Regions from separate parts of the Peribacillus sp. FSL K6-5616 genome, predicted to be linked through region 2. Evidence: riboswitches for the same ligand, from Rfam matches in the RefSeq annotation. Region 2 holds a riboswitch; each other region holds the start of a gene.

Region 1 (3,283 bases), 2.9 Mb from region 2:
AGGTCCGATAATATATATTAGCTTACACTATTTTGATATAAAATTTAATGCAGTTGCCTGATATATTTTAGCAGCAGTGCGCAGACAGCCGAACAATGATATGTTCATAAAACAGATAAAGCCTTGAATTCATAGTGAGTTCAAGGCTTTATTTCCTTTAGCTATATTTTTTCCTAGAGTTATATAGTATTACCAAAAGTATGAACCAGATTGGGGTCAAGAGCAGTGATAGCCGTGTAGCTTCAGCGAATAGCATAACAATAAGGATGAACAGGAATAATCCTAATATGGCGTAATTGACAAAGGGTGTAAAAGGAGCCTTGAAAGTCGATTTTGCTCTTAGGTCAGGCCTTGTTTTCGAATATTTGATATGGGAAATCAAGATAATGCTCCATACCCATATGAAACAGATGGCACTGATGGTCGTCACGACGGTAAATGCCTGTTCAGGTATCAGTTTGCTTAATAATGCCCCTATTGATACAACGATTGTGGATGTTAATAAGGCATTGCTCGGAACAGCCTGTTTATTTAATTTTTCCAGTTTAGCAGGGGCTTCGCCATTCCTGCTTAACGTATAAAGTATTCGGCTCGTTGAAAATAAACCACTGTTGCATGCAGAAGCAGCGGATGTCAAAACGACGAAGTTGATGATCCCTGCAGCGACAGGAATGCCGATTAACGCAAAGACCTCTACAAATGGGCTGCTCGTGGCATCCAGTTGTGTCCATGGGTTGACGCAGAGAATGACGAATAGTGCACCAACATAGAAAAGTAAAATCCGGACAGGGATTTTATTGATGGCAGATGGAATGTTCTTTCTCGGGTTTGCCGTTTCTGCTGCAGAAACCCCGACCAATTCGACACCGACAAATGAGAAGACGACCAGCTGTAAAGATAATAGGAATCCAGAAATGCCATTAGGGAACATGCCCCCATGATTCCATAGGTTCGTTAGGGAAACCGTTCCGCTATTGGTATTGAAGCCGATGATCAAAAGGATGATCCCCACGACGATCAAGGCGATGATCGTGATTACTTTAATGATGGCAAACCAGAATTCCAATTCACCAAATAACTTAACGGTCAAAAGGTTCAATCCTAACAGAATGACCAGGCATATTAGAGCCGGAATCCATTGAGGGATATCGAACCAATATTGCATATAGACGCCGACAGCTATGATATCGGCCATTGCGGTCATGATCCAACAGAACCAATATGTCCACCCTGTTACGAAGCCGGCCCATGGACCGACATATTCGGTTGCAAATTCAGTGAATGATGCATACCCTGCATTGGATAAGAGCAATTCCCCCAGGGCCCTCATCACAAAATACAAGGCAATCCCTATTATCAGATAAGAAAATAATATAGAAGGTCCTGCCAATTGTATGGCTTTTCCGGAACCTAAAAATAATCCGGTGCCAATGGTTCCTCCTATTGCGATCAGTTGTACATGTCTATTTTTTAAATCTCTTTTTAATTCTTGTTTTGCCAATTCTTACGCCCCCGTCTTTTTATAGTCTTGGTAGTGAATGAGTTTACCTGCATGGTCTTGGAGAGAGGGACGTAATTTTTTCGTCCAGCTTGCCTTTCCCATTGGTTTTAAAGCTGTTGTTTTTAGTCCAACCACAAAATGGACAATAAAAAAAGAGATTGGATAATACCAATCTCTTAAAGGGTTCAGAATAACAATTTTATCATTCGTTACTCTTCTGTCCTTTTGCCTGAGATTGTGAATCCTTCGGCGCTGCATCTTGTACAGTCTCTCCAGAAGCTGCTCCTGCTATAGTGTCATCCATAGCATTCATCGCTTGCTTGTATGCGGTTGTGAAGAAATGTCAGCCAGTGATAATTTTCCACTGCTTGATCATTCATTATGCTTATAAAATAATATTGGAATTCTATCATCTATTTTTCGGTAGGTCAACAAATTTTTTGAAATGAAACAGGCATTATCTGTAGTTTAATAGTGGTCTTAATTTTTAAGGTACTTGAAAAATTTATTTTTTTGGATGATCACTATTATAAAATATTGATCATCATTTTTTAAAAATTATATTTTTAGATTAGGAAAATTGCCAAGATATATTTGGCAACTGTTTATTTCAAAAATACAATTGTATTTTTACAGAATATTTACTATTATAAGATAAGAAAACATAAATGAAGTGTTATTGATATTTTTTCGATAGAGCATTTTTAACCGCAATAATTAATAAGTTCGTGGTAAGGATAGAAAAGCATTACCGATATTGCATCTGGGGGAGTTAAACATGTCGAACAAGGAATTAAAGAGAGGGCTGGAAGCACGTCACATTCAAATGATAGCTTTGGGCGGAACCATAGGTGTCGGGTTATTCATGGGATCGGCGAGCACGATCAAATGGACAGGGCCCTCTGTAATGCTTGCTTATGCCATCGCAGGTATTTTTATATTTTTCATCATGCGTTCCATGGGTGAGATGCTTTATTTAGAACCGACTACAGGTTCTTTTGCAACCTTTGCGAGCAGCTATATACATCCTTTGGCAGGTTATATGACTGCTTGGAGCAATTGGTTTCAATGGGTAATCGTCGGAATGTCCGAAATCATTGCGGTTGGCTTGTATATGCAATATTGGTTCCCGGAGTTACCGGCCTGGATACCAGGTGTGGTCGCCATGATCATCTTGGGAGCGGCCAACCTCATTTCCGTTAAATCCTTCGGGGAATTTGAATTCTGGTTTGCACTTATAAAAATCATAACGATTATATTGATGATCGTTGCCGGCCTAGGCCTTATCTTCTTTGGAATAGGGAATGGCGGGGATGCGATTGGATTATCGAATCTTTGGGAAAATGGCGGCTTCTTTACGGGAGGCTGGACAGGATTCTTCTTTGCGCTTTCGCTTGTCGTGGCTTCCTATCAAGGCGTTGAGCTTATCGGCATCACAGCCGGAGAAGCGAAAGACCCAACGAAGACCGTAACAAAAGCGATCCAATCAATCATATGGCGCATTTTAATTTTCTATATTGGTGCCATATTCGTCATCGTGACAGTCTTCCCTTGGGATCAACTGGATGACTTAGGCAGCCCATTCGTTTCAACCTTTGCTAAAATAGGTATCACAGCAGCAGCAGGCATCATCAATTTTGTCGTAATCACTGCGGCAATGTCTGGATGCAACAGTGGGATTTTCAGTGCAGGTCGTATGCTTTACACACTGGCATTGAATGGCCAAGCTCCGAAAGTCTTTGCTAAAGTATCTAAAAATGGAGTGCCGGCATATTGCACGAT
Region 2 (3,283 bases):
ATGCCCGTCAATTCACATATCATCGTTTGATATTCAAAGATTGCTTGAAGCTCGCCCTGTGAAATTTCAGGCTGATACGGTGTATAAGCCGTATAAAACTCAGAACGGGAAAGAACATGATCGACGATGACCGGGGCGTAATGGTCATAGACACCCGCACCAAGGAAGGAAGCATAATTTTTAAGGTCCGCATTCTTTGCAGCAAGCCTTGATAATTCTTTCATTAATGCAGGTTCCGATTTAGCAGGCTTGATATCGTATTCTCCTTGAAAACGAACGCTTTCAGGGATATCTTTGAAAAGTTCTTCAGCAGTGGATACCCCTATCGCTTCCAGCATTTCTTGTTTATCTTGCTCTGTCATGGGTAAATAACGATGTTTCATCTAATGACCATTCCCCTCTATTTACGTGGTTTTTTATAAAAAGGTGTTTGTATTATAACGGCTTTCAAACGTTTGGAACGGATTTCCACTTCGACTTCCGCATCCAGAACCGAAAATTCCTTATCGATAAGTACCAATCCAACGTTTTTCTTCAATGTTGGCGATTGGGTACCAGTCGTGACCTCGCCAATGACTTCATCACCGCTGTAGACCTTATACCCATGACGTGGAATGCCACGGTCAATCATTTCAATTCCCACAAGCTTTCGGGGAGCCCCTTTCTCCTTTTGCTCAGCAAGAACGGCTTTCCCGAAAAAATCAACTTCCTTATCCACTTTTACTGCAAAACCAATCCCGGCTTCTATCGGGGTGATGTCCGCTGAAAGCTCCTGCCCATACAGCGGCAGTTTCGCTTCAAAACGCAGGGTATCACGAGCACCTAAACCAATCGGCTGAACCCCCTCTTCCTTACCGGCATCCATAATCGCCTTCCAAAGGGCAGGGCCATTTTTACTGTCGCTATATATCTCAAAACCATCTTCACCAGTGTATCCAGTACGGGATACCAGCGTGGAGATACCGTTAATCATGACATGATCCTTGAACCTGAAAAGTCCAATTTCACTTAAGTCAGTACTTCCCGATAGTTTTTGTAATATCTTCTCTGCAGCTGGTCCTTGAAGTGCCAGCTGTGTATAGTCACTTGATACATTCGTAATTTGGGCATCTTCCGTTAAATTTGCTTGCAGCCAATTGAAATCTTTTTCTGTATTCGCTGCATTGACCACGAGCAGATAGTCGTCCTCAGCCCTTTTATACACGATAAGATCATCAACCGTGCCTCCGTTTTCATAACACATGGCTGTATATTGGGCACCGCCCTGTTGCAGCTTTGATATATCATTGGTCAGCATCTTCTGTAAAAAGGAAAGGCTCCCAGGCCCCTTAACATCGACTTCCCCCATATGGGAAACATCGAATAACCCCGCTTTTGTCCGTACGGCTTCATGTTCATCCTTTATACCCGAAAATTGGACAGGAAGTTCCCAGCCGCCAAAATCAATCGTTTTACCTCCGTATTCACGATAAACCTCAAATAGTGGTGTTCTTTTTAAATTGGTCAAAAAATGACCCCCTTCAGATTTTTTTAAAAATTAATTGGCTTCATTATCAAAAGCTTCTTGTCATTACGCATCAGATACATCCTGATTCATGATGTGAAAAAAGCACAAAAAAGGACAGAGAAAGCCCGTTTGAGCTTTTTCTCTGTCCTGAAACCTGAAAGTTTACCTATGTAATAGGTTTTCCCCTTTGGTGGCCGCGTCCCATAACGGGCGGCGCTCTCCAGAGTTGCGTCCAATAAGAGTTCTTTTGCCTGAGAGATTCACTGCTAAGTTTGCTCCTTCGGCGCTACATCCGTAGTCTCTCCCCTTATCTTCACCCGCATATAAATGGTCTACCATTGAAAGGAAGCGAATAAGCCCCCAGCATCGGTAAAACCTTTGAACATAAATGGAATGCATTCTCTGCCAATTCTCCTAAAACTTCAGATACCGTTTAACTGATCTCCTCGGTAATCTTGGATAAATTAGGAGCATATAGCCCATACTAAGAAAACGCGAACTGCAAAATCGATGTACAAACATTCTTTGCAGCGTTAGGAAATTGGAATTTTCTAAATATACTTATATCCTACCCTAAGAAACTTATCTCTGCAATAACTTTTGAAGAGAAATATTTATCTTACTTCACATATGAAATGTTCGGGTTTTGACCTTATATTAAGGAAATTATGATTTAAGAGGGAGTTATTTCTATGAAAATCAATATATCCTTCAATTCTGAATGGAATGACGAGTTTCTGCAAAAGATGGAAAATGACGGTCCATGGGGAAATTGGGAGCTTTATAAGTTGGCGGTTCAAATGGAGGAAAACCTTATCATCCCTGATTTTGAAGGTTTACAGGCGCCCAAGCACCTTCCTCAGTTAACCCCGCTTCCCCATCAATTGGAAGCGGCGAAGCAAGTAGTGGAAAAGATGAATGGAAAAGCCATTTTGGCTGATGAGGTAGGGCTGGGAAAAACAATTGAAGCAGGCTTGATCCTAAAAGAGTATATGATTAGGGGACTTGTAAAAAAAGTATTGATCCTTGTTCCGGCTTCCCTTGTCACACAATGGGCATTTGAATTGAATACCAAGTTTCATATTCCGGCAGTCGTTCAGAGAAAAAGTTATGTCTGGGACTCCTGTGATGTGGTCATTTCATCCATTGATACAGCGAAACGCGCTCCACATCGAGATATCATCTTTACTCAGGAATATGACTTCATCATTATTGATGAAGCTCATAAACTTAAAAATAATAAGACGAAGAACTATGAATTCGTTCAAAATCTGAAAAAGAAATTTTGTTTACTCCTGACAGCCACTCCGATTCAAAATAAAGTCGAGGAGATATTCCACCTCGTTTCGTTATTGAAACCGGGCCACTTGGGAAATGCTTCACTCTTTTCGGAAAAGTATAAAGGGAAAGGCCGGAACATAATTGAAGATGAACACCTAAAGGAACTGGTCAACACTGTCATGATTCGAAACCGGCGGGCCGATACTGGCATTGAATGGACAAAACGGCATGTGGAAACCATCACCATTGAATTTTCTCCAACGGAACAAGCATTGTATGATGCTGTTTCCAAATTCAAGCCAATTTCCGATGGATCAAAAGGAAGCGCCTTTTCGGCTCTCACTCTCCAAAGGGAAGCATGCAGCAGCAGAGAGGCTGTCTTTTATACATTAAAGAATATGAGAGATAAATACGATCAGCCTTCCCCTGATTTTTTGGCAAAGCTTGATGATTTATTTACTAAAGTGAATGAAACGGTCCAGAACTCAAAGGCTG
Region 3 (3,283 bases), on a different contig from region 2:
CGAATATCAACCATTTTATCGCCAATCATAAAGATTTTTGATAAACCGCCTCCAAGGGATGCACCACCTACCTTTACCAGCCATTCCCCACGTTTTGCCGTAACGACTGTTGTATTCGGATGTTTAAAATAAGGGCAACTGCCTTCAAATTGAAATTCGTAATCTAGACCATGTTCTTTAGTCAGCTCCATGGCATTTTTAATCCTGGAATCATCTGTATCCATGCCAAGTAATCCGCCAAGTAGGGCTTTATCTGTTCCGTGACCTTGGTGCGTTTCAGCAAATGAATCGTAGAAAATAATGTTCGCCTCTTCCGGACAACCACCTAATAGTTCATGAATGAACTTCCCCATTGATACAACACCAGCAGTATGAGAACTAGATGGTCCTACCATGATAGGGCCGATAATGTCAAAACAACTTTGGAATTCCATGTTGTTTCTCCCTTCTTAGACCGTTATAGGCTGTTGAAACAAATGATATCCTTCACAAATCTCTTTTGTTGTTTCTTTTGCTTTTTCTAGAACAACTGTATCTCCATTGCTCTTTAAAACAGCCGCAATCACTTCTCCGATTTTAACCATTTCTTCCTGCTTCATACCACGTGTCGTTAAAGCCGCTGTTCCCATTCGAATGCCACTTGTGACAAATGGGCTTTCAGTATCATAGGGGATCGTGTTTTTGTTAACTGTTATTCCCGCCTCTTCTAGTAATCGTTCTGCTTCTTTTCCGGTTAAATTCCATTGGCGAACGTCTAAAAGTACGATATGGTTGTCCGTTCCACCTGAAACAAGAATTGCGCCTGCTTTCTTTAATGTTTCGCCAAGTGTTGCTGCGTTTTCAATGATTTGTTTGGCATAGATCTTAAAGCTCGGATGCAATGCTTCTTTAAAGGAAACCGCCTTTGCCGCAATAATGTGCATGAGTGGCCCTCCTTGAATCCCTGGGAATATAGCTTTATTTATTTTCTTTATCATGTCTTCATCATTTGTTAAAATGATGCCGCCACGTGGACCGCGTAAAGTTTTGTGCGTTGTGCTTGTCACCACATCCGCATATGGGATTGGCGATGGATGAAAACCTGCTGCCACGAGCCCTGCAATATGGGCCATATCCACCATCAGTTTTGCTCCAACTAGATCGGCGATTTCTTTAAAACGTGCAAAATCAATTGTTCTTGGGAAGGCACTTGTCCCCGCAATAATCAATTTTGGTTTTTCTTTTTTCGCGATTGCTTCAAGATCATCATAGTCGATCAAGTGAGTATCTTCTCTCACCCCATAAGACACAATATCAAACCATTTCCCCGAGATGCTGACGGGACTACCATGAGTTAAGTGTCCTCCATGCGAAAGGTTCATCCCCATCACTTTATCGCCCGGCTGAAGCAACGCATAAAAAACAGCTAGATTTGCTTGTGCACCTGAGTGTGGTTGTACATTTGCATACTTAGCACCAAACAGCTTGGTTAGGCGTTCAATACCTGTTTGTTCCACCACATCTACATATTCACAGCCTCCATAGTAACGCTTCCCTGGATATCCTTCTGCATACTTATTAGTGAGGACAGACCCCATGGCTTCCATCACTTCTTTACTTACGAAGTTTTCTGATGCGATTAATTCTAACGTATTATGTTGTCTTTCCCTTTCATTTTCCATGGCATTATAAATCTCTGAATCATAGTTTTGTAGACTCATATTCAAATATCCTCCTCGATTTTCTTCCAAGCTACCTTTCCTCACAAAAAAGACAGAGGAAAGGCAGGATAAATATCCCACCTTTCCTCTGTCCTTTTTACCTGAGAGATTACCTTGGGTATGAAACATATTACAAAACAATCTGTCTTATAATATTCTTTTCATCAAAAGGATTCCCCTTTGGTGGCTTTTCAGCTCTCTCCAGAGGTGCGTCCAATTGTAGTCTTTTTACCTGAGAGTTTCTATCCCAAGGTTTTTTTGGGAATTGCTCCTTCGGTGCCGAATCGATTTCTTCGGTCTCTCCCACAATTATCATCCGCTTATATAAATTTTCATTAATAATTGTATGTTAACGGGTTTAAATGAAAATTTCAATAATTATCTGAAAAAACTTTATTTTCAGAATTTTATACATGGACGGTATAGATCTTTCTTACAGTTCATAAAATTAGAAGTTATTTGTTATGCAAAATCAAAATTGTTAACTGCTTTTCTGAATCCCAATAAGTTTCTATATCTTGGCTTAAGCCGATCCACTTTTGAACGGTTGCTAAGAAAAGCGAAAGGACATAAAGTCTATATTTTTAACACAATTGATGTATGGAAAAAGAGAAAATTAAGGTATTGTGAGATTTGCGAGAATCCTTGCAGCAATAGAGATTGTTTAGGAGTTTCCTCCTTCTCTTCTTTCTTTTCCTCCTTAGGTTCAGCGATGGTTTCATTAGTCTTCTCTTCTTTAGCAACTTCCTCTTTGTCCCAACCATTTGCTATATTAGCTATGACAATAAATGCTAAAACCCATACCCACCACTTCTTTGGCTTCTTTAGATTGATTTTCTTTTCCTTACTCATTTTGGATTCTTCCCCTTTACCTTACAATTTTAGTATCTACGACTATGTTACCATCGCCTCTTCCCTGTATTAATAGTAAGGTAATTACTTTCCATCTCCTTGATTTGATTTCCTTTTTTATCAATATCCCTATTTAAATCTTGGAGATTTTTATATATGTAGGGATGAATCGCATCGTACAGGGAATTGGTTATTTTCCATTCCCTGTACGCCAGATGCATATTGAATGAGATAAATATGTTTGAGTAAGTAAAACCCTTCTTTATTCGTTTAATATGACTCTCAGTTCACCAATTTAAGTATTCATGTAATGGACCATAAGTCTACTATCAATCAAGTAATCATTTCTTTGTAGCTATTTGGATTCACTTTACTTACAGTAAAATCAGCTATATCAACTTGATAGTAATTTGATAATTTATTTAACATTATTTCTAATTCTTTATTGCTATATAAACCTACTATTACTTCATTTAAAATAACTGTATTATTTCTTTCCATTCTATTTTCCTCCTTTTGATTGAATAATTTTTCATCTTTCATTTGCATTTTAGATCTGACGGAAATGAACATAATATGTTCTTACATTAGGAGCCTCTAATTGGATTTACTTAAACCCAGTGACTTCTCACTTCATACTTTCCTCACAGCATGCCCCACCAAATTCGTTGCATAGTGGGCTACTCTTTTCCTGTGAATTTCTAATGAACGATAGCGCATCAACGACATGG

Evidence for each region. Region 2 has a riboswitch for glycine ahead of gcvT (glycine cleavage system aminomethyltransferase GcvT). Riboswitches for the same ligand answer to the same signal wherever they lie in the genome.
Region 1: linked by a shared signal. The riboswitch ahead of MHB45_RS00895 (amino acid permease) and the one ahead of gcvT (glycine cleavage system aminomethyltransferase GcvT) in region 2 are both predicted to bind glycine.
Region 3: linked by a shared signal. The riboswitch ahead of glyA (serine hydroxymethyltransferase) and the one ahead of gcvT (glycine cleavage system aminomethyltransferase GcvT) in region 2 are both predicted to bind glycine.

Annotation. Positions count from the first base shown of each region.
Region 1 is NZ_JBBOYT010000001.1:189,416-192,698, forward strand. Features, by position in the region: gene MHB45_RS00895 (amino acid permease) at 158-1,501, opposite strand; glycine riboswitch at 1,709-1,787, opposite strand; gene MHB45_RS00900 (amino acid permease) at 2,280-3,283, shown strand, end outside.
Region 2 is NZ_JBBOYT010000001.1:3,050,059-3,053,341, forward strand. Features, by position in the region: gene gcvPA (aminomethyl-transferring glycine dehydrogenase subunit GcvPA) at 1-383, opposite strand, end outside; gene gcvT (glycine cleavage system aminomethyltransferase GcvT) at 401-1,507, opposite strand; glycine riboswitch at 1,648-1,733, opposite strand; glycine riboswitch at 1,737-1,824, opposite strand; gene MHB45_RS14585 (DEAD/DEAH box helicase) at 2,200-3,283, shown strand, end outside.
Region 3 is NZ_JBBOYT010000002.1:53,319-56,601, reverse strand. Features, by position in the region: gene MHB45_RS26965 (serine dehydratase beta chain) at 1-434, opposite strand, end outside; gene glyA (serine hydroxymethyltransferase) at 450-1,700, opposite strand; glycine riboswitch at 1,786-1,908, opposite strand; glycine riboswitch at 1,911-2,016, opposite strand; gene MHB45_RS26955 (hypothetical protein) at 2,277-2,552, opposite strand; gene MHB45_RS26950 (hypothetical protein) at 2,886-3,053, opposite strand; partial or broken gene gnd (phosphogluconate dehydrogenase (NAD(+)-dependent, decarboxylating)) at 3,186-3,283, opposite strand, start outside.